2 linked regions of the Prosthecobacter sp. genome follow. The protein of the gene in region 2 binds, or shares a complex with, the protein of the main gene of each other region. Links are inferred from orthologs where the notes say so. Each region holds a gene or a part of one and is shown on either strand. Other genes may lie near its edges.

Region 1 (14,489 bases), on a different replicon or contig from region 2:
TCCCTTGACCGGCCCGCCGTTCCTCATCTTCCCAACGCACCCAAATACGCCACCAAATCCCGCAACTCCTCCCGCGTCATGTTCATGATCAGCCCCTCCGGCATCAGCGATCCCGCCTCCTGCTTCTCCGCGATTTGCGCCGCCGTGAACCGGCTCGTCTGGCCGCTCGCCAGCTCCCGCAACTGCAGTTCCCCGCCCGCCTCGCTCACCTTGTAGCCTTGCAGCTTGCGACCGTCCTTCAGCGTCAACGTTGTCGCCACATAGCCCTCCTTGATTTGTCGATTCGGCCACACCACGGCCTCGATCAAGAGTTCCACCGGCACGCCACGTCCTACCGCGTCCAGTTCCGGCCCCACGATGCCGCCCTGGCCGCCGATCTTGTGACACGCGACGCAGCCCGACAGCGGCGCATGGAAAACGGCCTTTCCCTTCACCGCATCACCATTGGCCTTCACTTCCGCCGCCAAAGCGATCACCCAGGTCGCGTCATAAGCCGGCACCACATTCTTCACGCCCAAAATCTTCCCGAACGCCGTCGTCAGCACCGCATCGCCACGGCCTGCCGCTGTCAGCACGGTCATCGCCAGCTTCGCCGCTTCAGAGGAGCACGGCTTGGTATCCAAGGCCTTCGCCAAGGCCGCAAGGGAGGCCTCACGCGACAACAACGATGCCAGCCACGCCCGCATCGCTTCCGCGTCTGTGATGCTCGAAATCGTCTCTGCCGCCAATTGACCTGCTACCACCGGCTTTTTCTCCGCCAGCACCGTCAAAGCCGCTGTGCGCACCGGCCACGATTGCTTTGCGTCCTTTACGAAGCCTTCAAACGTCTCCACCGGCTCACCCAATCGTGAGAGCGCCATCAAAGCCGGAGCGCGGGTGCCCTCACCCGCCTTCAAAAGCTCGCGGATGAGGGCATCCGCGCTCCTAAGCCGCCAAGCGCCCGCCAGCGCGCACGCCGCCACCTTTTGCGCCTCGTTCCCGTCCTTCAAAATCCCCAGCAGCACCGCTTCCGCCCCTTCCGGCGTCTTGAGGTCACGTTGCGCAGCCGCAGCCGCCAAATCCTCCAGCACCGCCTGATCTTTCACGCCCAGCTTCAGCGCCATCAGCATGTCATTCGGCTCACCCTTGCGCACCAGCGCCACCACCAGCCCACGCCGCGTCTCGGGCGGCATCGTCTCGCCCTTCTGCGCCAGCATCGTGCGCACCACGCCCAGCAACTCCGCGCTGCCCTCCTTCTCCACCAAAAACGCCAGATGCTTCGGCGGCAGCGAGTTCAAAATCTCGAACGGCGGCCTCTTCCACTGCGGTGCCGTCGCATGCACCGCCAGCCACAACGCCCGCTCAATGAAACTGTCCATCGGCTTGTCCAGAACTTCCAAAGCTGTTTTAATGGCTGTGGGTGAATCGATTTTCGCAGCGGCAACAACGGCTTCGAGACGAACAATGGCTACATCATCCAAAACAAGCCTCCTGAGATTGTAGTCGCCATCATCGACAGGATACCATTGTCCCAGACAACGGGCCGCCAGCACGCGCCGCCAGGGATCGTCGGAATGCAAACCTATTCGCAATTGCTCATTGGGCTGTTCATGAATCATGTGCATCTGCCATGCAACCCGGGTGTGGTCGTATCCAAGTGTGCCTTGCTCCCCAAACAGGTCGGATTCCGATACAACCGCCCGCTCCTTCACAACCTCAGTACCCGACCGCCCCGCCAACTCCCGCTGCGCTTGATACTGATGCCAGCGATCACCCCGTTCCAACGTCTTCAGCAGTTCCGCATTGCTCAACTGCGAACCGAGAACTGAGAACTGAGAACTGGCTCTCCCCTTCGCCACCACGCGCCAAATCCGTCCATGCTTCGCATCCCGGTTCGGATGCCGGAAACTCGCCTGATAGTGGCCGATGATCGGATCATACCAGTCGGCGATGTAGAGCGCGCCTTCCGGGCCGAAGCGCACGTCAATCGGCCGGAAGGCCACGTTGTCGCTGGTGATGAGCGCGGGCTGCTCCACCGCCTCCATGCCGCTGGGGAATTCGCTGTGCGGTATGAGCTTGTGGCGATACACCGCGTTCTCAAAGAACCCGCCGCTGATGACTTCCTCCTGCATCGACTCCGGCCAGTGCGTGTTCCCCACGATGTCTACGCCGCAGAACTTCCGCAGGCCGTCCGTCTTGATGATCTGGCCGCTGTAGGGCAGTTGAAAGCGCTCCAGCAGGAAATGGGGGATGCCGTGGCGATTGGAAACATGCGAGTCTTCCTCCAGCGACGTGCTCACCTCCATCGGCCGCGCCCAAAACATGCCTGCCGCGCCCGCCACCATGATTGGCTGGCCCCATTTCGTGAAGGCCGTGCCCCAGGCATTCGCCGGCATGCCGGTTGGATACGGATTCAGCCGACCGCTCTTCGGGTAGTAGTGCCAGAAGCCCGCGCCGTAGAGCGTCTTCGTGCCATGCACCGTTGTCACGCGCGAGTAGCAGTGCAGCCCCTGATGCATCACCAGCGCCCCATCCGGCGCCCAGATGAAGCTGTTCAGGCACTGATGTGTATCCCCCGTGCCGAAGCCGCTGAACACCACCTCACGCCGGTCCACGCGATCATCGCCATCGTCATCGTGCATCAGCCACAGCTTCTCGCCCTCGCCCACATACACCGAGTGCCCGTTGGGCGATTTCACCCCCGCATCACGCGGCGCGAGCTCCATGCCCATCGGCTGACTCAGTCCACCGGTGAAGACTGTGCTCTTGTCGGCGCGACCATCGTGATTCGTATCCTCCAGAATGATGATCTTGTCATCCGACACTGTCCCCGGCTTCGCCTGCGGATAGTCACTCGTCTGCAACACCCACAAGCGCCCGCGTTCATCCCAACGGATCGCGATCGGATTCGGAATTCCGTCCGCCTCGCTCGCAAACAGGTTCACCTCGAAGCCATCGAGCACCTTGAACGATTTTAGCTCCGCCTCCGGCGAATGATCCGCCGGTGGTTCGCCGACGGAGATGCCTTTCTTCTTCGCTTGCTGGGCGAACGCGATGCTCATCGAGAGGAGCGCGGGCACTCCTGCCCGCCACATAACGCTTCCAAAAGCGGACAGGAGTGCCCGCGCTCCCTTCATGAACTTCACGGCAGCTTGCCTCCCAGATCGTTCGCCAGTTTCCATATCTCGTTCTCCTTCGCTTCGATCAGCGGTTTGAATTGCTCCACTTCACCCGGAAACCAGCGCTGCGTCGGATCGGTGTGATCCCGGCTGCTCGGCTGCGCCGTGCGATCCCCATGCAGGAATGCCCAGTTCGCCGGACGCCAGTAGCGATGCCAAAGCGTGTTCTTCTCGCCGATCAGCGCCTTCAAGCGCGCATCCGGCGTTTGCAAATCGCCGCCCCGGGGTGGCGATTTTGAATCGCCATTCCACAACGCCGCCACACTCATACCAAGCTGTGCCGCTCCAGTGGAAGTCAGATTCAGGCCATCTCGTGTCGATCCCGGTTTCAAATCAGCATCTTGAGCCGCGAACAAGGCCGCATGCTGCTTCGCGATCTCAGCCATGACCCCCGCATACCTCTTCAGCGTCGCGTTGTGCTTGGTCAGCTCACCTTCAAACGCCAGCGGCTCCACCAACACCAATCGAGGTGTCACCTCCGCGCAAACGGCCACGATTTTTTCCAGCGCAGCCCGAAACTCCGCCAAACCGGCCTCGCCACGTTCTAAACACTCCTGTCGTCCGAACATCAGCATCACGGAAGTCGTCTGCGCTCGCTGAATCTGCTGCTTCAAGCCGCCGAAGTTCATCGGACGATCCATGCGGAACACCGTGTCCGCTTCCCATGCCAGATTCCGCACTTTCACGCGGCTGCCGGGAAACTGTGTCATCAGCATCGCCTCCATCGTCCCGTCTTCCATCATCGCCACAGCCTCCGTGCCACCGAGCACGGCGATGACTTCTTCCGTCATCAGCTTCATCGAACCTGCATAAGGCTCCAGTTTCGGCTTCAAACCCGCCATCGGCGGCATGGAAGCGAGTTCGAGGATTTCCGGGCGGGTCAAAGCGCGATTGTAGAGCCGCAGGTTGGCGATCTGGCCGCCCAGTCCTCGACTGGACGGATCAAACAAGGCTTTGGCGAGCACGATGGGAACAAGGGCTTCACGCCAAGAACTCATCTCGACACCGTTTACCCAAATGCCAGAAAGCGCCTGTCTGGCGTCTCTTTTCACATTGAGCACCACATGCCACCACCGGCCTTCCATCGGCGATGAGACGGAAACAGGATGCCCCAATCCCCGGCCTTCGAGCGTGATGGAAAAGCCCTTCGGACCAAGATGCCAGTCCAGCAGTCCGTTCTGAGATTCGTTGGCCATGGCCATAATGTGACTGCCGTGTTCGATGTCTGGCTGCTTTTCGACTTGGAACACAAACGCCACGGAGAAGTCCTCCAGCTTCATTCCCTCAGCATCCGCAGGCAGTCTCAAAATCTTTTCCGTGTCCAATGGCATCACCTCATCCCACTTCGCCACCAGCCCCGCCTTCAGGTCCGAAACATCACCGCTCACCTGCGCCATGGCGCTGCTGGCGAGAAGGAAAGTGATTGCGAGGAGACGGCTGAGCATGAAGGCGACAAAACTCGCGGCGTGGCCGCCTTCTTGCAGTTCGTTCTGTTCATGACGCGGCATTGCTGTTATGCCTGAGGAGCTCCGATCTCACTCTCATGAAACTCAAGCTCGATCTCGAAGACTTCCGCGTGCCCGATGGCAGACCGTTTCGCATCAAGAAGGCGCGGACCAAGGTGAAGGATGTGTACCGTGATGACGCGCACTACGAATCACTCATCGCCGAGTTCCGCATGGAGATCGACGACTTGCAGCAGAAGATGTATGCGCAGAACCGGCAGGGCTTGCTGCTGGTGTTTCAGGCCATGGACGCCGCCGGGAAGGACAGCACGATCAAGCATGTGATGAGCGGGGTGAACACACAGGGCGTGGAGGTGCATGCCTTCAAACGGCCCACGGATGACGAGCTCGATCATGACTTCCTCTGGCGCACCACCCGCGTGCTGCCGCCACGCGGGCGCATCGGCATCTTCAACCGCAGCTACTACGAGGAGGTGCTCGTCTGCCGCATTCATCCCGAGATTGTGACCAAGATTCAACGCCTGCCAGGCGCGACGACCAAGAGCTTGAAGAAACTTTTCGCCGACCGGCTCAAAGACATCGGCAATCTGGAAAGCTACTGTCACCGCAATGGCATCCGCATCGTGAAGTTTTTTCTGCATGTGTCGAAGGAGGAGCAGAAGAAGCGTTTTCTGGCCCGCATCGACACGCCCAGCAAGAACTGGAAGTTCGAGGAGGGCGACGTGAAGGAACGTTCCCACTGGAAGGACTACATGGTGGCCTACGAGGACGCCATCCGCACCACCGCCACCGACGAATGCCCCTGGTATGTCGTGCCCGCCGACGACAAGAAAAACATGCGCCTCATCGTCAGCGCGGCGATTCTGGCCGAGATGCAGACGATGAAACTGAAGTATCCCGAGCTGCCGGAGGAGCAGAAGAAGCATCTCCAGGCGGCGAAACGGCTGCTGCTGTCAGAGTGAAGCGTAGCACGGGCTTCCAGCCCGTGATTCGGACACGGACAAGAATGTCCGTGCTACTTCAAACTCCGCAGCCACGCCACGAGATCGAGCAGTTCCGGCTCGGGCAAGGTTTGATCAAGGCCCAGCGGCATGAGGCTGGTCGTGAGTGTTGTGTCTCCTGTGATGGCTTGATGGGCGATGGTTTTCTCCTGGCCGGCGACGTCCACGACGAGCAGGCCTTCGGCAGTGTGAGATTTAATGACGCCCATGGTGCTCTGGCCGTCACTGGTTTCGATGACGTGTGCTTCGTAATCGCGAGAAAGCGTATTGCTGGGAAAGAGGATGCTTTCGAGCAGATCGCGCTCGGTGCGGATCGCGCCGATGTGGGAGAGATCGGGACCGATGGGGCGGCCGACATCGCCGATCTTGTGGCAGGCGATGCAGGTGCCTTTGCCGGTGTCGAAATGCTTCCTGCCATTCACAGCGTTGCCGCTGGCGAGGACTTTGTCGGCCAGCGGACCAAGCTGGCGTTTTTTGGCTTCGGTGGCGGCGGCGGCGGCAGTGTAGGCGGGCAGGATGATCGTTTCGAAAATCTCCGGAGGCAAATCGGCGAGCGCGGTGCGGTACAAACTCTCCTGCTGGCTGGCAATCGCCGGATTCTTGGCGATTTCACGAGCGAGTGTCTTGGCGATCTCGGCGTCTTTGTGGCGTTTGAGCAGCGGCAGCAGCGTTTTCAGCTCCACCGGTCCCACCGAGGCCAAAAGCGGCGCGATGGCCGCCATCTGCTCCTTCGCGATGGGCGCAGTGGCGAGCATGCCCGCCGCCTGAATTTTCGCCGCAGAGGATGATCCAGCATCGGCGAGGACGTTTTTGACCATGTCGAAGGTTTCGCCAGTGAGTTTCACCGATTTAGCGGAGTCGAGGGCCTTCAGGCGAATGGCGAGCGGGCGTTTGGCGTCGTTCGCGATGGCCTGGAGCGCGGCATCGAAGTGCGGGGACTTGAGTTTCTTGATTGCATCGAGAACGAGCGGCGTGGGGGCGTCGGCCAAGAGTTTGTCGAGCGTGGGGAGCCAGGCGTCGTTGGTGGTGCCGGTGGTTTGGGAGGCGAGGATGTTGAGGCCTGCTGTTCGCGCAGTGGTGCTTTTATGAGCCAGGAGTCGCGCCACCGCGATATTGGCATTTGTCTGACCGATCAGTTTTACGCCTGCCACAGTCAAGGCATGCAGCTCAGCATCTGAGATCGAAGCCTTTGACGACCATTTTGCGATTTGTGCGCCGACGGTGTCGTCTGCATTGGCTTGGTTGAGGAGCATGTTCAGTGCGTTCGTGGCGGGATCGTCGATGAGCTGAAGCGCCGCATTTAAAAGCTGCCGATGGCCTTCCGATCTCTCCTTTTCGGCGATCTGGCTGGCCACGCGAAGGTAGCAACGCAGTCCTGAGGCACTGCTTACCTCCTTCGGATTGAGACCCAGTCGGACCGTGATGGCGGCATGAACGGCTGAATGTTCAGCGGGAGAATCGAGTTTGCCGCTGGCAAGGAGTCTTCTCAGAGCCTTTTTCTCGTCGTCGAGGATGCGGCCTCGGAAGGCAATGGCATCGCAAGCTCTTCTCACATCGAATGGGGCATCGGACGATATCGTGGCTGCCACAGATTGATCTAAGGGTTTACCGAGTGACGCTGCGATTTCATGGAGTTCGGGTGACTTGATCCTATGTTGCTTCGGCTTAATGCGATACACGGCACCAAGCAGATCCGACTTCGCCATCAGGCTGCTGGGGCAGCCGATGCGGAACCAGCCGCCGGTGTCGATGAGGAGGAGGGAGCCGTCGCGCGGGTCTTCCATCACGTCGGTGAGGTGGATGTCGGGGTTGTGGAGTTTGAGAAATTCGTTCTCGACGGCCTTGTAGGTACTGCCGCTGGGGGTGAGCTCCATGCGGACGAGGCGCTGGGTGTTGAAGTGGGTGACAAGAAAGTTCTCGGTTCGCTGTTCGCTGTTCGCTGTTGGATAGCCGCGCCAGAAGCAGCAGCCGCTCACGGCGACGTGGCCGAAGTTGTACATGACGGGCATCGTCTCCAGCGTGCGTGGCAGATGGGCGATGGCTTTGAGCTGGTCGGGGCGCTCATAGACGCCGCCGTAGAGCCAGTGGACAATGGTGTCGCCGCGTGGTTGCGAGTAATAGAGATTCTGGACTCCGATGATGTCGCCTTCGGGAGTGAAATCGACTTCGACGGGGTTGTCACCGCAACCAAGCGAGTGCCAGGCAACGTCGCTGCCATCGGGTTGGCAGCTCCAGATGCCGCAGGCGAGCGAGGCATCGACGGGCGTGCCATCCTTCTGCTTCACGTCGTGGCCTTTACGACCGTGGCACCAGTAGAGACGGCCGTTCGGATGCAAAAAGGGGCCGTGGATGTCGGCGGCGTTGCCGGTGTAGTCGAAGCCGCCGACGATCATCTCGCGCTGGTCGGCGACGCCGTCGTTGTCGGTGTCGGTGAGTTTCCAGATGCCGGGAGGAGAGCCGACGTAGAGGCTGCCGTTCAACCAGCACGCGCCCTGCGGGAAGGTCATCTTGTCGGCGAAGACGGTGCTTTTGTCGAAGGTGCCGTCGTGATCGGTGTCTTCGAGCATGAGAACGCGGTTGGGCGGACTCTCCTCGAGCTGTTTCTTGTTCCAATTCACGCCGACGCCGTCGCCGACGAAGAGACGGCCCTTGTCATCCAGACAGCCCATGATGGGATGGGTGACGAGCGGCGCGGCGGCGGCGACGCTGAGTGTGTAGCCTTCAGGCAGGTCGTGCTTCGGCAACGCGAGCGATGATTTGCCGGTCAAGACGACGGGACGTTTGCCGCTTTCGGGAATGGTGTTGCCTTTGTCGGGCGGGAGGTCGGCGGCGAGGGCAGGAACGCTGAGAAGGAAAAGGAGGCGGCGCATGATGGCGAGTCATACGCATGCAGGGGGGCACATGTGTCGGCCGGGCAGATGTGAATTGACAGTTTTAAACTGGAATGGGAGTGGTACCGATGGAGTTCAATCCCTACGCCGCACCGCAGTCCCAGGTTCTTCAGGTCACATCTCAAGCTGAGCTCGACCGCAGGCAGCACATCAACACCGAGGCGACGATCAAGTCAGTGGGCACCTTGTACTACCTCGGTGCCTTTGTGCTGATTCTGGTGGGCATCGCCGGGCTGGCAGGCAGCAGATTGGACAAGGATGTGTCTCCGCTGTTGCTGGGCGCGATACTATTGGCGGTCGGTGTCGGGCAGGGCGTGGTGGCTTATGGTCTGAACAGGCTGCAAAGTTGGGCGCGCATCCCAACCGTCATCTTTTCCTGCCTTGGTCTGTTCGCCTTCCCTCTGGGAACGCTCATCAATGCCTACATTTTGGTCAAAGTGCTGGGCAAGCAGGGGAAGTTTGTGATGACGCCCGAATACAAGGAAATCATTGCCGCGACACCCCATGTAAAACGAAAGACCTCCGTTGTGACATGGGTGCTGCTGATTCTGCTGATCATCGTACTGATCGGAGTCATCGCCGCCGTCACGATCAAATAATCTCCAAGCTACAACCGCCGCACTTCCTGAACTTCGAGGCCGGTGAGCTTCCATTCGCCCTTGGCGGGCGTGATGGTGATGCGGGCGTTGTAGATGTTCACACGGGGATGGCTATGGCCCCAGTGGCCGACGATGCCACGGGCCATCCAGTTGCAGTCGGCCATGAAGCCATCGCCTTTGGGATTCGCCTCGACTTTATCCACCGTGGCGGAAAATTCAGCGATGGTGACGCGGGTTCCTTCACGCCCATCAAGCGTCAGCGCCTGGATGGTTTCGAGATAAAGCCGGCGCAACAACTCGCCATCGACGCTGCGGGCGAGCACGTCATACACGTCGGATTCGGCATGGTGGTCGAAGGCGCGGTACACATTGCGCAGCAGTGGAGAGACAATTTTCTGCGCTTCTTCGACCTGCGTGATCTCCGGGCTGGCGGAGCCGCTTTGAACCGGAATCACCAGCAACTGGCTCATGAGCACAGCCCCGAGCAGCCAGACGGCGACAAAGGGCAGGCTGCCACCGGGAAGCTTGTGGTCCGTGATCTTGAGATAGAGGTAGAAGATCAGGCCCCCGAGCAGCCAGAGAATGCCACCGAGCGGGAGACGCATGGGCTGCGGAACTTCAAACTGCGGCACTGCTGCCAGCGGTGCCGGACGCGGCAGACGGCCCTGATTGCGCCAGCGATAGCTTTTGACGGTGGAATGAATTTCCCCCGTTTCACTCAACGGGCCAAAGAACGCACGCACAGGCAGTTTCGTGGTGCCTTGAAGCCAGCCTTTCCAGGTGACATTGAGCTCATCCGGACCGGGCGGCGTGGCGAACTCCCACATGAACCCAAGCATCGCCTGGTTCAGCGCCACCTCCTCATCTTCCTTGAGCGGCAGGGTGTTTCCCGGCAGGCCTTTGATCACAGCGACCAGCGGCTGAGGGACGGGCAGCGTTTCATCAGCGGTGCTGAGGGCGCACCATTCGGCGGCACGTGACGCCGCCTGCTGGCTCAACTGCTGCTGCTGTGCAGGCGTGAGTGTTTTCGGCAGCGGCTCGCCCGGTGCCAGCCATGCCAGCATGGTGGCGGCATCGAAAAGCACTTCAAACCGCGTCTGATACGGTTCCACGTAGAGATAGGCCTGCGCCACCGGCCCGGTGATGACGAGCGAGTTGTTTGTAGGCAGCGGCGGAGGCGCGGGCTGGACTGCGGGAGCCGCCGCTTGGGTTTCCGTTTTCGGTGCCGCCGGAATGGAAGGCGCGAGCGAGGGCAGCGTCTCCATGGGTTTGAGCGGACCGATCTTGATCGTCTCCGGCACCTGCGCTCCAGCACGCGAAGCCATGCCCGCGACCAGCATGGCCGCCAGGAAGGCTCCGCGCATGATCAGAGGCAGGAAAGGTTTCGACATGCGTTTGATGGGAGGATGAAGGGCGCGTAACACTGCATCAAAGCGTCCACGGCTTGCGCCATTCCTTGGAGAGCAGCTTCGATGCCGCGGCGTTGTCGGCGATGGTCTCGGTCTTCGGATCCCACTTCAGACCGGTGCTGCCGCTGCGCAGAGCGACGTTGGCGAGATGCGCGATGGTGATGCTGCGATGGGAGACTTCGACCGGTGTGGCGGTCGGCTTGCCGTCGTAGATGCAGGAGAGGAAGTTGTCGGAGTGATCCTTGCTCTCATAGAGATGGATTTCTTCCGGGCGGGTCTTTTCACGCAGGATCTCGGGGCTGCTGGAGGTGATCTTGCCGCGGTTCACGTAGATCCATTTGCCTTCGTCGCCTTCAAACATCACGCCGACATGGTCGAAGGGCTTCTTCGCGTTTGGAGCGGCCAGGGCGGCCTCGACCTCGGGCATGAGCTTGTGATCCGGGCTGGCAACGTGCATGACAACGCCGTTTTCATACACGCACTCAAAGGAGAACGCGGTGGCGGTGTTGTAGAGCGCCGCCTTGTCCAACGTGCCGCTGATGTTGCGCAACTCGACCGGGCCGGTGAGCTGCGTGCCCATGCCCCACTGCGCGATGTCGATGTGATGCGCGCCGAAGTCGGTGATCATGCCGCCGGAGAAATTGAAATTGTGACGCCAGTTGAGCGGCAGCAAGGCCGGGCGGTAGTCCATGTGCTCCGCAGGGCCGAGCCACATTTCATAATCGAAGTCAGCAGGCACGGGGGCGACGTTGACTTGATCGGCCATGCCGTTCCAGTTGGAATGACCGCCAGGAAGGCCGACGCGGACGCGCTTGAGTTTGCCGATGCGGCCGTTTTGCGTCATCTCACAGGCGAGACGGAAATACTGATCGCTGCGCTGCTGGCTGCCGGTCTGCCAAGTCACGCCCGCTTTGGCGACTTCATCGCTCATGAGGCGGCCTTCGGCGATGTTCAGCGCCAGCGGCTTCTGACCGTAGATGTGCTTGCCTTTGCGCGCGGCATACACGGCCATGTAAGCATGCCAGTGATCGGGTGTGGAAACCTGCACGGCGTCGAGGTCTTCCTTCTCCATCATCTCGCGGAAATCGGCATAGCTGGCGCAGGCTTTGACCGGCTTGTTCGCGGCTTTGGAATAATGCTCGTCGATGATCTTCTTTCCGGCCTCACGACCACCGGTTTCCTTGCCATCATAGCCGTAGTGGCCGTATTCCTTCATCGGATCGGCCACGGCGATGACCTGGCACTTGTCATTGTTCAAAAAGGAAGGCGTCCAGTCACCAGCGATGGTACCCCAGCCGATGGCGCCGATCGTGATGCGCTCCGAAGGCGCCGGGCGCCCTCCTTTGCCGAGCGCAGTGGCTGGAATGATCGTGGGAAAACCCAACGCAGCAGCGCTGGTGGTCAAAAAACGACGGCGGGAGAAGGTGGACGGGCTGGATTGCATGGTGGCGAACTTTATAGCGAGCCGTCCTCATGAGGCCAAGAAAGATTTCGTGATGAGGTTGCGGCAGAGGCCGCGCTCAACACCTTTCGCCCCCATGTCCCGCATCCCGGAAGAAACCATCCAGCAAGTGATTGCCGCCACTGACATCGTGGCGCTGGTGGGGCGTTCCGTGAAGCTGCGCAAGGCGGGCACGAACTACCTGGGGCTCTGCCCGTTTCACAACGAGCGCACGCCGTCCTTCAACGTCAGCCCCTCACGCAACACCTACCACTGCTTCGGTTGCGGCGCGGGCGGCACGGCCATCCGCTTCGTGATGGAGCATGACGGCCTGTCATTCGTGGAGGCGGTGAAACGACTCGCTGACGCGGCAGGCATCCGCGTGGAGGAGGAAGTGTGGGATGCGAACGCCGAGGCGGAGGCGAAGCAACGCAGCCTGCTGCTGCGCGCGAACCGCGAGGCGGCGGAGTGGTTTCACCAACTGCTGATGAAGCACCAACTGGCCGCTCCCGCCCGCGAATATCTCAAATCTCGCGGCATCACCGCCGAGGTGGCGAAGAACTGGCAGATGGGCTACGCGCCGCAGAGCACCACGTTTTACCGGGAATGGATGGCCCAGCAAAAACTCCCCGAGCAGGTGATGGTCGAGGCGGGCATCTTTGTGCAGCCGACCGAGGATGAAAACGGCCAGATCGGCCGCCCTTACGCCCGATGGCGGCACCGGCTGATGTTCCCGATCCGCAATGACAACAGCGACGTGATCGCCTTCAGCGGCCGTATCCTCAGCGCGGAGCAAAAAGGCGGAAAATACGTCAACTCGCCTGAGACACCGCTCTTCAGCAAGAGCAGGGTGCTCTTCGGTTTCGACCGCTCGAAACGCCCCATCTCAAAAGCGGGCGAGGCCATCGTGTGCGAGGGGCAGATCGACATGATCATGCTCTACGAGGCCGGATTTCAGAACGTGGTCGCCGGCCAGGGCACCGCCTTCACCGATCTGCATGCGAAGCTGCTCAAGCGCGTCTGCAACGAGATCGTGCTCTGCTACGACTCCGACAACGCCGGTTACGCGGCGGCCGAGAAAGCCTTCAAAATCCTCTCCCCCATTGGACTCACCGTGAAAGTGGCCGCGCTGCCGCAGGGCGAGGATCCAGACTCCCTGCTGCGCAAGCAGGGCAAGGACGCGCTGCAGGCCGTGCTGGGCAATGCGACCGATTTCCTGGAGTATCAGATCCGCCGTCTGCGCTCCAGCGCCAAATCCGACGGCATGGTCGAGCGCGTGCGCATGGCCGAGCAGGTGGCTGCCGCGATCAGCATCTTCACCGGCGTGGCCCAGCGCATCACCGCCGTGAACAAGGTCGCCAAGCTGCTCGAAATCTCGGAGGAGCAGCTCAACGCCATGGTCAAACGCGCGGCCAATGAGCAGAAAAGGAATGCCGGCCAGCAGAAGGCGGATTCCACCGTAAACGTCGTGGATGAGGCTAAAAAGCTGCTCTCCTCACAGCACAAGACCGCCGTGCTGCTCTGCCAGATGGCATTGAACGACGCCGAAGTGATGCACTGGCTGCGTGAATCGAACTGTGAGGACATGCTGCGCGAGGTTCCGGGCACAGAACTGCTCTCCCTGCTGGTACACAGCCGCCACAACCCCTCGGATGAGACTTCGCAGCTCGCATTCATGGCCGGGCTGGAGAAGCATCAGGAGGCGGCGTTTGCCCAGCTCCAGGCTGGTCCACGTCTGCCTGGCAGTTTGGAAGACGCAAAAGCGTCGCTTTACGCGCTGGAATTCGCCCGACTGCAAAGCCTGATCCAAGGCGCGCAGTCGAAACTACGCCAGCCGGGCCTGTCAGAGGCGGAGATGGAGCGTCTCCAGCAGCAGGTGGTGGAACTCAGCGCTCTGCGGAAAGAATGCCTTGACCGTACGAAAGGCACCCCGAATAGTTTCGTTCCCTGACCTGACGCAGTTCCCGGACCCCACCGAGGCATGTATGGCCGTCTCTAAAAAACACCCTAACGGATCCCATTCTTCAACCGCAGCCGGACAGGCAGGCGCTTCTGCCGCTGTCGAAGGTGTGGACGTTACTATGAAACGCGGCCGCGGCAGACCGCGCATTCATCCACCGAAGGAAAAGCCCGCCGTTTTGCTCGGACCCGATGGACAGCCCCTCAGACGCCGCCGCGGCAGGCCGCCGAAAAACGGCTATGCCGGAGGCATCACCCAGTTTGCGAACACCACGCACGATGACATTCACTCGCCCGACGTGCAGGCCCGCCTGCGCGATCTCATCCGCACCGCACGCGAACATGATCATCTGACCTGGGATGACATCAATGACGCCCTGCCCGCCGGTTTCGTCACGCCGGATCTCATGGACGCCCTCATCACGCGGCTGCGCGCGATGGAGATCAAGATCACCGACGAGGCCGATGTGGACGGTGTCGCAGCGCGCCACACCGCCGCCCGTGAGCGTGTCGCCGCAGAACGTGATGCCGCATCGGCCAAGCTGGATGTGTTTGATGATCCTGT
Region 2 (14,507 bases):
TGGCTGCGGTGGCTGTTGCGGGCGTGATTCAAATTTTGATGGGTGTGTTTCGCCTGGGCTTCATCGCGGCCTTCTTCCCGTTGAGCGTCATCAAAGGCCTCCTGGCGGCCATTGGCCTCATTTTGATCTTGAAGCAGATTCCGCACGTTTTCGGCCATGATGCTGATGCGGAGGGTGAGATGAGCTTTGACCAGCCGGACCACGAAAACACCTTCACGGAGATCTGGTCCTCCCTTTTCGACATCCAGCCCGGTGCTGCGCTGATCGGGTTGGTGTCCATTCTCGTGCTGATGTTGTGGGATCGCAGCAAGACGTTGAAAAAGAGCCCGGTGCCCTCCGCATTGGTGGTGGTGGTGTTCGGCGTGGGCATCAACATGATACTGCGTCAGATGGGCAGTGCGTGGACCATCGAGCCGAGTCATCTCGTGCAGGTGCCGGTGGCGAAGGACATCCAGGCGTTCCTCGGCTTCATGCAGTTCCCGGATGCCGCGCAGTTTGGCAATCCGGCGATCCTCAAGGCGGCGGTGACCATCGCTCTCGTCGCCACGCTGGAGACACTGCTGAATTTGGAGGCGGTGGACAAGATTGACCCAGATCAGCATCAGGCGCCGCCGAACCGCGAACTCATCGCGCAGGGCATCGGCAACGTCACGGCGGGCCTCATTGGCGGCCTGCCGATGACAAGTGTGATCGTGCGTTCGTCGGTGAACATCAACGCGGGCGGCAGAACCAAGCTCAGCGCCATTCTGCATGGTGTGTTGTTGACGCTGTGTGTGATCACTGTGCCGCAGTGGCTCAACGAAATCCCGCTTTCGGCGCTGGCGGCCATCTTGATCGTTACCGGCCTCAAACTCGCCAGCCCGGCTCTGTTCAAGCAGATGTGGAGCGAGGGATCGCGGCAGTTCCTGCCCTTCATGATGACCATCGCGGCCATCGTGGTCACGGACTTGCTCATGGGCGTGCTTATCGGACTCGGGATCAGCATTCTGTTCATCCTGCACAGCAACCTGCGCCGCCCGCTGCGCCGCATCGTGGAAAAACACACCTCCGGTGACGTGCTGCGCATCGAGCTGGCGAACCAAGTGAGCTTTCTCAACCGCGCCACCATCGAAAAGACGCTGCATGATGTGCCGCGCGGCGGCCATGTGCTGCTCGACGCAAGCAGCACGGACTACATCGACCCGGACATCCGCGACCTCATCACCGACTTCCAAAACACGACCTCGAAGGCGCATGGCGTGGAAGTTAGCCTCGTCGGATTCAAGGATCACTACGCCTTCAACGACCACATCCAGTTTATCGATTACACCAGCCGCGAGGTGCAGAGCAGCCTCACTCCAGCCACAGTGCTGGACATTCTGCGGGAAGGAAACCGCCGGTTCCTCGCAGGTGAGCGCATCCAGCGTGACTTTAGCCGTCAGGTGACCGCTACGGCGTCAGGCCAGTTCCCGATGGCTGCGGTGCTTAGTTGCATAGACTCCCGCACACCGGCGGAGGTTATTTTTGATCTCGGACTTGGCGACATCTTTAGCGCGCGCGTGGCGGGAAACATCGCCGCCAAAGACCTCATTGGCAGCATGGAATACGCCTGCGTCGTCGCGGGATCGAAGCTGATCGTCGTCATGGGCCACACGAGTTGCGGCGCGGTGAACGCGGCCGTGGATCTGATTTGCAGCCGGAAATCCGCCGCCGAGGCCACTGGTTGCGGCAATCTCGACGGGCTCGTCACCGAGATTCAGCAGTCCATCGACCTGAAGACCTGCAAGCAACCGGGTCAATGGCTGCCCGGCGAGAAAGCAGCCTATTCCAACGAGGTTTCCCGCCGCAATGTCATCCGCACCATCCACGTCATCCGCGAGCGCAGTACTGCGCTCGACAAAATGGTGAGCGAGGGGAAAATCGCCGTCGTTGGAGCGCTGTACGATGTGGGAACGGGCGAGGTGACGTTCTTTCAGACGCAGGAATCCAGCCTGGCAAAACTGCATCTGCCCATGACGAGGGCGGGCTGAGCCTCAACTCTCTTCGTCCCACCATTTCATTAACATCTGCCGTGCGCGATAAACCCGGCCCTCCACACTACGCGTGGAGCAGTTCAGCACCTGGGCGCACTCCTCATGGTTCATGCCTTCCATCGTGGTGAGCATCAGCACCGCGCGTAGTTTTTCCGGCAGCACGGCAAGGCCACGGTCCAGCTTTTGCAGTTCACTTTTCAGTTCCGCACTCGTGTCTGGCGCATGCTGGGGGCAGAGCGGCGGTTGTTCGATTTCGGCGAGGGCGATCGTGTTCTCCCGCTGCCTTGAGGCGCGTGTTTTGGCGCGATCCCGGCACAGGTTCAGTGCGATCTGATACAGCCACGTCGAGAGGCGCGATCTTCCCTCGAATTCCGGCAGCGCCTGCCAGGCGCGCACGAATGCGTCCTGGCACACCTCGCGTGCATCTTCCACACAGCGCAGCCAGCGGCAGCAAAAGCCGAACAGGCGCTCCTCGTGTTCCCGCAGGATCCATTCGAACGCCGCCATGTCCCCGGCCTGCGCAGCGCGTATTTTTTCCTGCTCCAAAGAAACCGCGCAAGTGCCTGCGGCATTCGTGGAGGGCAGGGGGAAGTCAATGCTCGCGGGCAAGGCTGTCATGCGTCCATTCCACCAGTTTTTTTGCCTGCGCAGGACGCAGGTAACGTTTCATCGCAAAGAAATGCTCCAGCGTGGCGTGTTGCAGTTCGGCCTGAGCCTTGTTCAGCTTCTCCAGTGCGGATTTCAAGGCGTCGTCATTGACGTCTGCTGTCTCGATGGCGGCCGCCAAATCGCGCCCTGCCGCGCGAATCTCGCCCCTCAGGCGCACTCGACGTTGCTCGAACTCCGCCTCGATCGGCTCCAGCTTTTCATGCTGTTCTGGCGTGATGTCGAGATGCTCGTGCATCCAGGCATGGAAGTCCGGCTCCGCATGATCGTGTGCATGGCTTTCACCATGACGGTGCAGTGTCCAGTCGGTGACCAGCCAGGCGGTTCCGCCGGCCAGAACGACGGAGAACAGCATCGCGGCCACCATCCATTTCCCACGTGAGGTCATGGTTTGGCACCCTCACGGAAAAGATTCATCGTCGGCGGTGTCGTGTGCGTCGTATCCCTCAGAGCCATCGACCAGCCAACCATTCCGGCCGTCACAACGCCCGAAATGGCGGCGAGAATCAGCAGCCAGCGCACGAAGGAGCGCCAGCGTTTCGCCCGTCCTTCATCGACACGGACGCGCGCCATCACCTCGCTCCCCAGCGAAATGCCGGTCATGGCCCCGGTGATCGCGGCGCGTTTGAGCATGTGATCAAGCTCGTTTTCATTCATCGGAGGAATTGTAAGCACATTATGACACAATTTTTGAAACTATTTCGGCCTTTGGAGTCGAATAAGGTAACAACCACCGCAGGCCATGAACGCCAACCTCCATCCGCCCTTTCGAGGATGGAGCCGTGTCGAAGAAGGCATGAAACACGGCACAGGGGGAGAAAAGACGCCTCGCATCGGCTTGGTGCTCTCCAGCGGCGGGGCGCGCGGTCTGGCCCATGCAGGGGTGATTCAGGTTTTGGAAAAAAATAACATCCCCATCGCCGCCATCGCGGGGTGCAGCATGGGGGCCTACGTCGGGGCGCTGTGGGCCGCCGGACTCAATGGGGAGCAGCTCGAAGCCCGTGCGCGCGAAATCAAAGACCGCAAAGCTCTCAAAGCACTGCTCGATTACGTCATTCCGCCTTCCGAGGGCCTGATTCGCGGCGAAAAAATCCGCCGACATTTCGAGCGTGATCTCGGCACCAAGACCTTCGCTGATCTCGACAAGCCGCTGCTCGTCATCGCCACCGATCTCGACCGTCTGACGCCGCATGTCTTTGATTCCGGCTTCGTTTCGCATGCGGTGCATGCCAGCGCCGCCATTCCGGCCATTTGCGCTCCAGTGCATCTCAATGGCCGCCGTTTCACCGATGGCGGCACTTCGGAGCCACTGCCTGTCACCCTGCTCAAAAATCGACTTCATCTCGACCATATCATCGCCGTGAACGTCATGCCGATGCCCGGCGATTTCGAAGCAGGTCTCGATGGCACCCTCGTTACGGGCGACAAGACAACGGGCAACTTCATCTCGCGCATCTTCCGTTTGTTCTGGCGCAAGCTGAACCTCCTCGCGGCTGGAAATGTCCTCGACACTTTCCGTCGCGCGTTGATGGCCGCCCAGCTTCGCCTCATCGCCAAAGAGGAGGCTGCCGCCGATGTCGTGATCCATCCGCGTTTCACCACCTCGACGTGGCACGACTTTGAAAATTTCGGGCACTACCTGCAGGCCGGTCGCGATGCCGCCGAAGCCGCGCTGCCTGCCATCCGTGAACTACTTTCGCCAACCCAACTCAACCAGGAGACAATCAGCCATGAAATTGCTCCATCACACACCCGATTGGAATGCCTCGCCGCCTGAAGACTGGCACCACTGGCAGCTCGCGCGTCTGCGCGACTACCTGAACCACCGCGTCATCCCGTTCAGCGCGCATTACGGTCGCATGTTCAAAGAACACGGCATTGATCCGCATGACATCAAATCACTCGAAGACTGGAGTCGCGTGCCGTTGACCTCGAAGCAGGATCTTGCCAATCCGCGTGACTTCGTGCTCATGCCCAATGAGGCCGCGTTACGTCGTGAGCCCGGCATGATCTTCGATGTGCTGCTGCATGGTCGAAACGCCGCCAAGGAGCATGCCGAGGCCGAATTCCGTCCCATTCTGCTCACCAGCACCACCGGTCGCAGCGCCGATCCCGTGCCGTTTCTCTACACAAAGCACGATCTCCATAATCTCGACATCAGCGGCACGCGTTTGATGCTCGCTGGGCGCTCGCAGCGCGAGTTTCGCCACATGAATCTCTTCCCCTATGCGCCTCACCTCGCCTTCTGGCTGGCGCATCATGCGGGACTCGGCTTTGGCACCTTCATGCTCAGCACCGGCGGCGGCAAAACGCTCGGCACCGATGGCAACATCAAGCTCATCGACAAAATCCAGCCGGACATCCTCATCGGCATGCCCACCTTCATTTACCATGTGCTGCGTGAGGCCGTCGAAACCGGTAAACGCTGGACCAATCTGAAACGCATCGTTCTCGGTGGGGAAAAGGTGGCCGACGGCCTCCGCGCACGCCTGCGTGATCTCGCCACAGCTCTCGGCAGCCCCGATGTGCATGTCATGGCCACCTACGGATTCACCGAGGCGAAGATGGCCTTTCCTGAATGTGTCGGTGAGTCGCACGATGCCAGCGGCTATCACCTCAGCCCGGATCTTGGCCTCGTCGAAATCATCGACCCGAAAACCGGGGAACCCGTCCCCGATGGTCGCCCCGGCGAGATCGTCTTCACGCCACTCGACGCGCGCGGCACCGTGGTCCTGCGCTACCGCACCGGCGACATTGCCGAAGGCGGCCTCACCTGGGAAAAGTGCCCCAACTGTGGCCGCACCTGCCCGCGTTTGCTTGGCCCCATCTCCCGTGTCAGCGAGGTCCGCGAGTTGCACATCGACAAGCTCAAAGGCACGCTCGTGAACTTCAATCTGCTCGAACACCTGCTCGATGATCAAAAGGGCATCGCCGCCTGGCAGATCGAGCTGCGCAAGCGCAATGACGACGCCCTCGACACCGACGAAGTTCATCTCCACCTCACCGCCGAGCCCGGTGTCCACGAGGCGGATCTCGAACTCGCCGTCTCCCGCCGTTTCCACGAAGCCACCGAGATCACACCGAACGAACTCCACTTCCACACGCTCGCCGAACTCCGCGAGCAACTGGGGGTTGGCCGCCTCCTCAAAGAGGAAAAGCTCGTCGATCACCGCCCCAAAGCCCACACCGCCGCATCTCATGTGGCCCTCAGTTCCTAACGCCATGAAAACTCCCTCACTTGTCATCGTCGCCGCAGTCCGCACGCCGTTTTCACGAGCAGGCACGGATCTCGCGCACCTCGACGCCGTCGAACTCGGCCGCCATGCTGTTGCCGCGTTGCTGACACGCACCGGCATCGATCCCATGCTCGTCGATGAAACCATCATCGGCTGTGTCGGTCAGCCACCGGAAGCCATGAACATCGCTCGTGTCATCGCTCTGCGTGCGGGTTTGCCCGAATCGAAGCCCGCTATGACGGTACATCGCAACTGCGCCTCCAGTTTGGAGGCGCTCACGCTCGCGCACGCCAAAATGTGCGCCGGTCAGGGTGAAGTCTTCATCGTCGGCGGCACCGAAAGCATGAGCAACATGCCGTTCTACTTCTCACGCCCTGCCGTGGCCAAGTTCACCGCCATGAGCCGTGCCCGCGATTTCACGGGCCGCGCGAGAGCCGCGTTGAATTTCCGTCCGGCTGACTTCGCGCCCGTGATCGGCATCAAACTTGGCCTCACGGATCCTGTTTCCAATTTGAACATGGGCCAGACCGCCGAAGTGCTCGCTCGCGAATTTGGCATCACGCGTGACATGCAGGACGCCTTCGCCATGCGCAGCCATCTGCGGGCCACGCAGGCCAACCACCTCCTCAATCAGGAAATCGCCCCCGTTCTGGGAAAAAACGTAGTCGCCACCGACAACGGCATTCGTGCTGACTCCAGCCTCGAAAAACTCGCCAAACTCAAACCGCTTTTTGATTCGCTGACTGGCAGTGTCACGGCGGGCAATTCCTCGCAAATCACCGATGGTGCCGTCGCCCTGCTCGTCGCGACCGAAGAAGCCGCTGCGGCGCACAATTGGAAGCCGCTCGGGCGTCTCGTCAGCTATTCCGCCACTGGTTGCGATCCGTCTCGCATGGGGCTCGGTCCTGTCCGTGCCATGGATGCGGCTTTGCATCGCAGCGGTTGGAAGCTGGGTGACGCTGATGTCATCGAGATCAACGAAGCCTTCGCCGCGCAGGTGCTCGCTGTCATGAAATGTCTCGCCGATCCTGCCAGCGCGCGCCGAGCCGGATTGGAAGCACCACTCGGTGAAATAGACCCCGCCAAGATCAACGCCTGCGGCGGTGCCATAGCCCTCGGCCACCCGGTCGGTGCCAGTGGTGCCAGACTCGTCCAAACCGCCCTCAACCAACTCCACGCCACCGACACCAAACGTGCCGTTGTCAGTCTCTGCGTCGGCGGAGGTCAAGGCATGGCCGCCTGCCTCGAAGCATTATGAATTCCAAGCTCATCAACCGCATCCTATTCAACGCCATGAAAACGCTCCTTCTTGACCGCCCCTCCGTCATTCACGATCCTCCGCATGTGCTGGAGGGCATCGTCCACGGTCATCCCATCCCCGCGAAGCACTTCCGGCTCGACGTGGATCACGACGGTATCGCCTGGCTTGTTTTCGACTCACCCAAGTCCTCCGCGAATGTCTGGAATGAGGAAACGCTGCGTGAGTTCAACCACCACCTGGAATCTCTCGAACATGACACCCGCGTGAAGGCTTTGGTGCTTCGCAGTGCCAAAGATCGTATCTTTGTGGCTGGTGCGGACCTCAAAGCCATTCGCAGCATGCCGCATGCCCGCGTGAATGATCTCATCTGGCTCGGGCAGGCTGTGTTTGACCGCCTCGCACGGCTGCCTGTGCCGAAAATCGCCGCGATTCACGGCGCATGCATGGGCGGCGGCTTTGAAGTCACCCTCGCGTGCGACTGGCGCATCGCCAGCGATCACGAATCAACGAAGATCGGCCTGCCGGAGACACAGCTCGGCATTTTGCCCGCCTGGGGCGGTTCCACGCGGCTGCCGCGGCTGATTGGTGTGCGCAAGGCGCTCGATCTCATCACCAGCGGCAAACTGCTCAGCGCCTCTGCGGCGAAACATGCGGGCCTCGTCAGCCATGTCGTGGCTCCCGAGCATCTCGAAACACTCGCCCGCCGTCTCGCACGCGAAAAACGGCCTGAACCTCGGTTCCGCCTCGAAAACCTCTTTTCGCCGATCATCCGCCGTTTCGCCACGAAGAAGGCTTTGGCGAAAACGCGCGGGCTTTATCCCTCGATCACAAAGGCCATCGAAGTCGTCACTCATGCTGTGCATGGTGAAATCGACGAGGGTTTGCTCCTGGAGCGTGAGGCCGTGGCGGAACTCATCAAGGGCAACGACTCGGCCCGGCTCATCGACCTTTTCTTCAAGCGCGAAGAAGCCAACAAGCGTCCCGCTGTCGTTGGGACGGCGATTCCCATTCACGATGCCGTGGTCATCGGCGCTGGCGTGATGGGATCGGGCATCGCGCACGTACTAGCTTCGCGTGGCGTACGGGTCCTTATGACGGACGTCACCTCCGACAGCCTCGCGCGTGGCCTGGAACGAATTCATGGCCTCGTTTCAGAAGCCGCGCGCCGCAGGCTGGTCACGAAGGTGCAGGCCCGCGATACACTCGACCGCATCAACACCACGCACACGCCCGTGCCGCTGAATCGTCATCATCTCGTCATCGAAGCGGCCACGGAGAGCATGGATCTGAAGAAAAAAATCTTCGCTGATCTCGCCGCTCGTGTTTCGAGCGACACCATCCTCGCCACAAACACCAGCGCACTGTCTGTCGCTGAACTCGCGAAGACCGTGCCGCATCCTGAGCGCGTCATCGGCCTGCATTTCTTCAATCCTGTGCATCGCATGCCACTGGTGGAAATCATCACGCTGCCGGAGACCGCACCCGATGTGCTCGCCACCGCAGTGAGCTTCGTGCAGAAGCTCGGCAAGACGCCCGTGGTTGTCAAAGACAGCCCCGGCTTCCTCGTTAACCGCATTCTTGTCCCTTATCTCATGGAAGCCGTGCGTCTGTACGAGAAGGGCATTCCGGTGAAGGACATCGACGAGGCCATGCTCGAATTCGGCATGCCAATGGGCCCGATGCGCCTTCTCGACGAGATCGGCCTGGATGTGGCCATGCATGTGGCCAAAACACTCGCCGACGCCTTCCCGGATCGTTTTCCGAAGTCCGATGCGCTCGACAAGCTCGTCGCCGCCGGCCATCTCGGCAAAAAAACCGGCCAGGGCTTCTACCGCTATGAAAACGGCAAGGAAATTTCACCAGCCACGCATTTTGACCTGCCGCGGCATGAGAGCATTCGGACCAATCTGGCGCTCCTGCTCAGTCAGGAGGCCATGCGGTGTCTCAAAGAAGGCATCGCTCGCACCGCCGCCGACATCGACCTCGCGATGGTTCTCGGCACCGGTTACCCGCCGTTCCGCGGCGGTCCCATCACTTTCGCCCGGGACACGGGCATGATTGATTATTGAAACCCTCAACTGGAGACCAAGGCCATGAAAACAACTCTGGAAGAAACCAAAACGCTCATCGACACCTCCCGCATGAACGCGGGCCAGCGTGCCGCGCTTGAAATGGCGGAAGCCGCCCGCGACGAGCGGCGCAACACCGGTCTCGCCGCCGGCATCTTCTTTGGCGAGCCGAACTTCGACAAGCTGCTGCCGTTTCCAAAGCAAAGCGTCGAAGATTACGACCAGGGCGATGCCTTTCTGCATCGTCTCGAAGCTGTGCTCGACAAATTTGCCGATCCCGATGCCATCGACGCCACGGGGGAGATTCCAGACGAGTTGTTGAACGAACTCGCCAAGATCGGGGCCTTCGGCATCAAGATTCCGGTCAAATATGGAGGCTTGGGGCTGTCGCAGACGAATTACTCGCGCTCTGCGATGCTGCTCGGCAGCCGATGCGGCAATCTGGCGGCATTGCTGTCCGCGCATCAGTCGATTGGAGCTCCGCAGCCGTTGATTTTGTTCGGCACGGAGGAGCAGAAGGCGAAATACCTGCCGCGTTGCGCACGTGGCGAGATCAGCGCGTTTGCGTTGACCGAAAACGATGTCGGCTCCGATCCGGCGCGGATGAAGACGGAGGCTGTGCTTGATGGCGATGAATACGTCCTCAATGGCGAGAAGCTGTGGTGCACGAATGGCACGAAGGCCGGAATGATCGTGGTGATGGCGAAAACGCCGCTGCTTGGCAAACCGCATGCCACTTCGGCTTTCATCGTTGAAACAAGCTGGCCAGGCGTCGAAATCATTCACCGCAGCCGCTTCATGGGCCTCAAGGCGCTCTACAACGGGGTCATTCGTTTTGAAAACGTGCGCGTGCCGGCGGTCAATGTGCTCGGGGGTGTGGGTCGCGGCCTCAAAGTGGCATTGACGACGTTGAACACGGGACGCATCACGCTTCCGGCCGCCTGCACGGGCTTGTCACAGCGCTGCCTCGACATCAGCACGCGCTGGGCGCGAAGCCGCGAGCAGTGGGGACAGCCGATAGGCCGCCATGCGGCCATCGCGGACAAGATCAGCCGCATGGCCGCCGACACTTTTGCGATGGAGAGCGTCGTGCGTTATGTCTCTGCTCTTGTGGACAAGGACAAGCATGCTGACGTGCGCCTCGAAGCTGCCATCGGCAAATTGTGGGGCAGCGAGAAGTCATGGCGCATCATGGATGACACGATGCAGATTCGCGGCGGGCGCGGTTTTGAAACGGCGCAATCGCTCAAGGCGCGTGGCGAAGTGCCGGAGCCGGTGGAACGTCTGTTCCGCGACTCACGCATCAACACGATTTTCGAGGGCAGCAGCGAGATCATGCGTCTCTTCATCGCTCGCGAGGCGTTGGAGCCGCATTTGCGGCTGGGCGCTGAAGCGGTGAACTCGACGCTGCCGTGGAAAGCCCGTGTGAAGGCCGGAATGCGTGCCGCGAGGTTTTACGCGATTTGGTATCCAATGAAATGGCTGCCGTTTGGTTCTGGTGATGCCAAGGAACATCTGCATCCTGCCTTGCAGGGTGATCTCGATGCCGTTGCCCGGCTTGGTCGCAAGCTGGCACGTGATTTGTTCCTCGCGATGGCCCTCAACGGCCCGAAACTCGAAAAGCGGCAGGTTTTGCTCGGCCACTTTGTTGATGTTGGAGCAGAACTCTTCGTGTGGAGCTGCACTTTGGCGCACGCTGAGTCCAGATTCACGGATTCGTCGATGCCAGAGGTCGAAATCGACAAACTGGTGCGCTTGGTGAAGTTCTTTGGCAAAGTCACCCGCGAGCGCATCGCGGCGAGCTTTGCCAAGCTGCGCGTCGGGCTCGATTCCGAGAGCTGGAAGGTGGCGCAGGAAGTTTAGACTGGCGTGAAATGATGCTGGTTGGATTAATACGTGACCGGTTCGAAGAACCGGTCACATCCACCTGCAATCATCCACCCATATGCTCAAAGAATTCAAGGCATTCATCCTCAAAGGCAACGTCATTGATCTCTCCACTGGTGTGATCATTGGCGCGGCGTTCACCGGCATCGTCACGGCTTTTTCGAAAGGGATCGTGGAGCCAATGCTGGCGCTGTTTGGCGGTGGTCCGAGTCCCAAGCTGACAATCCCGATCAAGGAAACGATGGTCGAGGTGGCAAAGCTGGGCGCGGATGGAAAGCCGGTCATGGATAGCGGCAAGGCGGTGATGGAAACGGTGCCCAAGATCATCGAGCTCGATCTCGGCCTTATCATGGGTGCTGTGATCAGCTTTCTCATCACGGCGGCGGTTGTCTTTTTTGTGATCGTGAAGCCAATCAACAAGCTGATGGCACTGACGAAGAAAAAAGAAGCCGAGGCGCCGCCGCCTGTGCCTGCCGCAGACATTGTGTTGCTCACGGAAATCCGCGACCTGCTGAAAAAATAGGACGCTATGGCGACTCGGCTTCTTCGCTGCGCTCGACGAAACGCATGGCGTGGTCGATGAAGCGAAGCGGGACGTCGTCGGTGGGGCCGTTGCGGTTTTTGGCGATGATGAGCATGGCCTCGCCCTTTTTCTTTTCCTCGGCTTCCTCGTCTTCGACTTCCATCTTGGCTCCCGCGTAATCGGAACGGGTCAGGAGGCCAACGACGTCGGCATCCTGCTCGATGGAGCCGGATTCGCGGAGGTCGGAGAGCACGGGGCGCTGGCCTTTGCGGGATTCGACGGCGCGGTTGAGCTGGGCGAGGACGATGATGGGAACATTGAGTTCTTTGGCGAGGCCTTTGATGCCAGCGGAGATTTCGGCGATTTCGATCTGACGGTTGTCTTTGGCACGACGACTGCCGCTGGTGACGAGCTGAAGATAATCGATCATGATCATCTGGATGCCATGCTGCTTTTTGAGGCGGCGTGATTTGGCGCGCATCTCCATGATGTCGAGACCGGGCGTTTCATCGATGAAGATCTGTGCTTTTTGCAGATCTCGCGTGGCTTTGGCGAGCGCATCCTGCTGAGCACGAGAAAGGAGGCCGCGGGAGAGATCCTGCATGCTCAGACGTGCGCGGGAGACGAGGAGACGACGGACAAGCATCGTTGCGCTCATTTCGAGACTGAAGACGGCGCAGGGTGTGTTGCAGTCCACGGCGATGTGCTCGACGATGTTCATCGCGAGCGAGGTTTTACCCATCGACGGGCGTGCAGCGATGACGAACATTTCACCGCCTTGCAGGCCGGAACTCATCGCGTCGAGCTTGCTGTAGCCTGTGGAGAGGCCGCGGAGCTGGCCGGGGTGCTCCAGCATGTACTGGATGCTGTCGATGGCATCCATGACGTGCGTGGAGAGCGATTTGATGCCCTCTTGAGCGCCGACGGATTCACGCACGGCAAGCACGCGTTGCTCGGCATGGTCGATGACCGTGTCGATATTCTCATCCATCTGCTCCTTCCCGTGCTCATAGGCGTGATGGATGTTCAGTGAGCTGGCGTGGATGAGTTCACGCAGGATGTGCTTGTCGAGAACGATCTTCTTATAATATGGGAAATGCGAGGGGATCGGAACGAAGGCGAAAAGCTCCGAAATCGCGGCAGCACCGCCGACTTTGTCGAGCAGGTTCTGGTCACGTAGCGCGTGGGTGAGCGTGACGGGATCGACGGGCAGGTTTTTGTCGTAAAACTCCAGCAGCTTCTCGTAGATGGTACGGTTGGCGTCGTGGTAAAACGCGAGCGCGGGAAGCGTTACGCGGCATTCGCTGAGGCGCTCGACGGGATCTTGGAGCAGGCAGGAAAGCACGCCTTTCTCGGCCTCATCGCTGAAGGGCAGGGCGCGGTTGAAGGAGGCGAGAAGTTCCTCTGCGGAGGGGATTTCGTTGCGTTTTTTGAAGTTTTCCGGGCCTCGCGAAGGAGTGGAGGCACCACTGGCAGAGACGGGGGGGGCAGCGCTGGTGGGAGAAGTGTCGGCCATGGGTAGGATAGCCAGAATGGCAGGGCGGGGGGAGGGAGTCAATGCCAGCCGGCTGTGGAGATGGTTTGGTCATCCCAAGCAAAAAACTTTAGCTAATGCTTGATTTAATTGGGGTTTATCCTGAAAAATGAACGCTTCCCGAAAAGCCGGGTCAAACGCCCCCCCTCTCACTAACAACCATATATGTTACTCACAGCCCTCAAACTCAAACTCGCGGCTCTCGTCGCGGTCGCAGGCATCGATACTGCCGATATGCCCGGAGCCTCCCCCGCATTTGTCGAGATCCTGACAAGCCTCAAGTCCGAACAGGACAAAGTTCAGGCAAATCCAGGAGCCAACAACACGGACATCAACAAGTCATTCAATGACGCCGTCGCGAAGGTCCGCGAGCTGGCTCAAAAGGATGACAAAGACGCCATCTACGCGCTGGCCCATTGGGGCGTGCTCAGCGGTGCGAACATCAATGAAGTGGCGGCACTTTTTCGCAAGGCTGCCGACAAAGGCCAGATCCTCGCGAAATCGGAGCTCGCCCAAGTACTGATGCAGGCCGGTGCGCAAAACCCAGACGCTGTGAAGGAAGCCATCAAACTGATCAAGGAAGCCGAAACCGCCGACAACAAGGTCGCCCGCCGGATGCTTGCCCAGTTGCACCTGCAAGGTGTCACGGAAGGCGATAAAGGAGTGGTAGTGGTCGAAAAGAGCGTAGCGAAAGCAAAGGAACTGCTCGACAAAGGCAACAAGGCTGGTGACGGCGAAGCCACTCTTGGCCTGGCACAGCTTTACTCCGCAGGCGTGGAAGGCGTCCCGCAGGATCATCAGAAGGCGCTCGACTACCTCATGGAAGCAGGCAAGCAGGGCAATGCAGTCGCCCTCAGCACCTACGGTGCTCGTTTGTTGAATGGCGATCCTGACACCAAGGAAAGTCCAAAGCTGGTGAAGAAGGATGTGGCCGCCGCCCTGAAGATGTTCAATGACTCTGCCGAAAAAGGTCTTGCTGCCGCAAACCGCATTCTCGGCCAGATTTATGAAAATGGTGTCGGACCTGATGGCGCTGACGTGAAGCAGGATGTGTCCAAGGCATTTGAATACTACACCAAGGCCGCCAACGGCAACGATCCGCAGGCGCTCTTCCGCCTCGGCAACGCGTTTGAAACCGGCATTGTCAAAGATCCCAAGGGCAAGCGTGACGACAAAGAGAACGTCTTGATCCAGCCAAACCCCAAGAGTGCCCTCGACCTCTACCGCCTCGCGGCGCAGAACAACCTGGCCGAAGCCTTCTACAATGTCGGCGTCTATTATGAAACCGGCACTGTGGTGGACAAGGATCCAGTGAAAGC

The links.
Region 1: the proteins of dnaB (region 2) and dnaG are in contact, whole or in part, in a crystal structure (PDB 2R6A), measured with the Geobacillus stearothermophilus proteins. The link is inferred for Prosthecobacter sp. from one-to-one orthologs. Residues at the interface, in WP_033016901.1 of Geobacillus stearothermophilus: Ser13, Glu15, Ala16, Gln18, Glu91, Leu92, Asp94, Ala95, Val96, Pro97, Thr98, Ala99, Ala100, Asn101, Tyr104, Tyr105, Ile108; in WP_049624496.1 of Geobacillus stearothermophilus: Lys456, Leu457, Leu458, Pro459, Ala460, Asn463, Ala464, Leu467, Leu535, Leu536, Ile537, Ala538, Gln544, Glu545, Asp548, Tyr549, His552.

Annotation. Positions count from the first base shown.
Region 1 is NZ_JAXMIH010000023.1:630,219-644,707, reverse strand. What follows is about bases 11,613-14,489. They hold dnaG (DNA primase), read left to right. Parts: upstream 11,613-12,062; coding sequence 12,063-13,916; downstream 13,917-14,489. Other genes in these bases: rpoD (RNA polymerase sigma factor RpoD), read left to right, coding at 14,047-14,489; U1A53_RS23160 (Gfo/Idh/MocA family oxidoreductase), read right to left, coding at 11,613-11,968. In the rest of the region: U1A53_RS23190 (PVC-type heme-binding CxxCH protein), read right to left, coding at 24-3,041; U1A53_RS23185 (hypothetical protein), read right to left, coding at 3,122-4,666; U1A53_RS23180 (polyphosphate kinase 2 family protein), read left to right, coding at 4,702-5,586; U1A53_RS23175 (PVC-type heme-binding CxxCH protein), read right to left, coding at 5,640-8,495; U1A53_RS23170 (hypothetical protein), read left to right, coding at 8,585-9,115; U1A53_RS23165 (hypothetical protein), read right to left, coding at 9,124-10,506; more of U1A53_RS23160, read right to left, coding at 10,544-11,612. UniProt on the Escherichia coli protein: RNA polymerase that catalyzes the synthesis of short RNA molecules used as primers for DNA polymerase during DNA replication.
Region 2 is NZ_JAXMIH010000008.1:658,736-673,242, forward strand. The notes cover bases 10,915-13,809. They hold dnaB (replicative DNA helicase), read right to left. Parts: upstream 13,171-13,809; coding sequence 11,659-13,170; downstream 10,915-11,658. Other genes in these bases: U1A53_RS11125 (acyl-CoA dehydrogenase family protein), read left to right, coding at 10,915-11,107; mscL (large conductance mechanosensitive channel protein MscL), read left to right, coding at 11,190-11,654; U1A53_RS11140 (hypothetical protein), read left to right, coding at 13,354-13,809. Outside these bases: U1A53_RS11085 (carbonic anhydrase family protein), read left to right, coding at 1-2,009; U1A53_RS11090 (RNA polymerase sigma factor), read right to left, coding at 2,013-2,558; U1A53_RS11095 (periplasmic heavy metal sensor), read right to left, coding at 2,605-3,066; U1A53_RS11100 (hypothetical protein), read right to left, coding at 3,063-3,335; U1A53_RS11105 (patatin-like phospholipase family protein), read left to right, coding at 3,421-4,455; U1A53_RS11110 (AMP-binding protein), read left to right, coding at 4,409-5,896; U1A53_RS11115 (thiolase family protein), read left to right, coding at 5,901-7,172; U1A53_RS11120 (3-hydroxyacyl-CoA dehydrogenase NAD-binding domain-containing protein), read left to right, coding at 7,208-9,244; more of U1A53_RS11125, read left to right, coding at 9,269-10,914; more of U1A53_RS11140, read left to right, coding at 13,810-14,507. UniProt on the Escherichia coli protein: The main replicative DNA helicase, it participates in initiation and elongation during chromosome replication. Travels ahead of the DNA replisome, separating dsDNA into templates for DNA synthesis.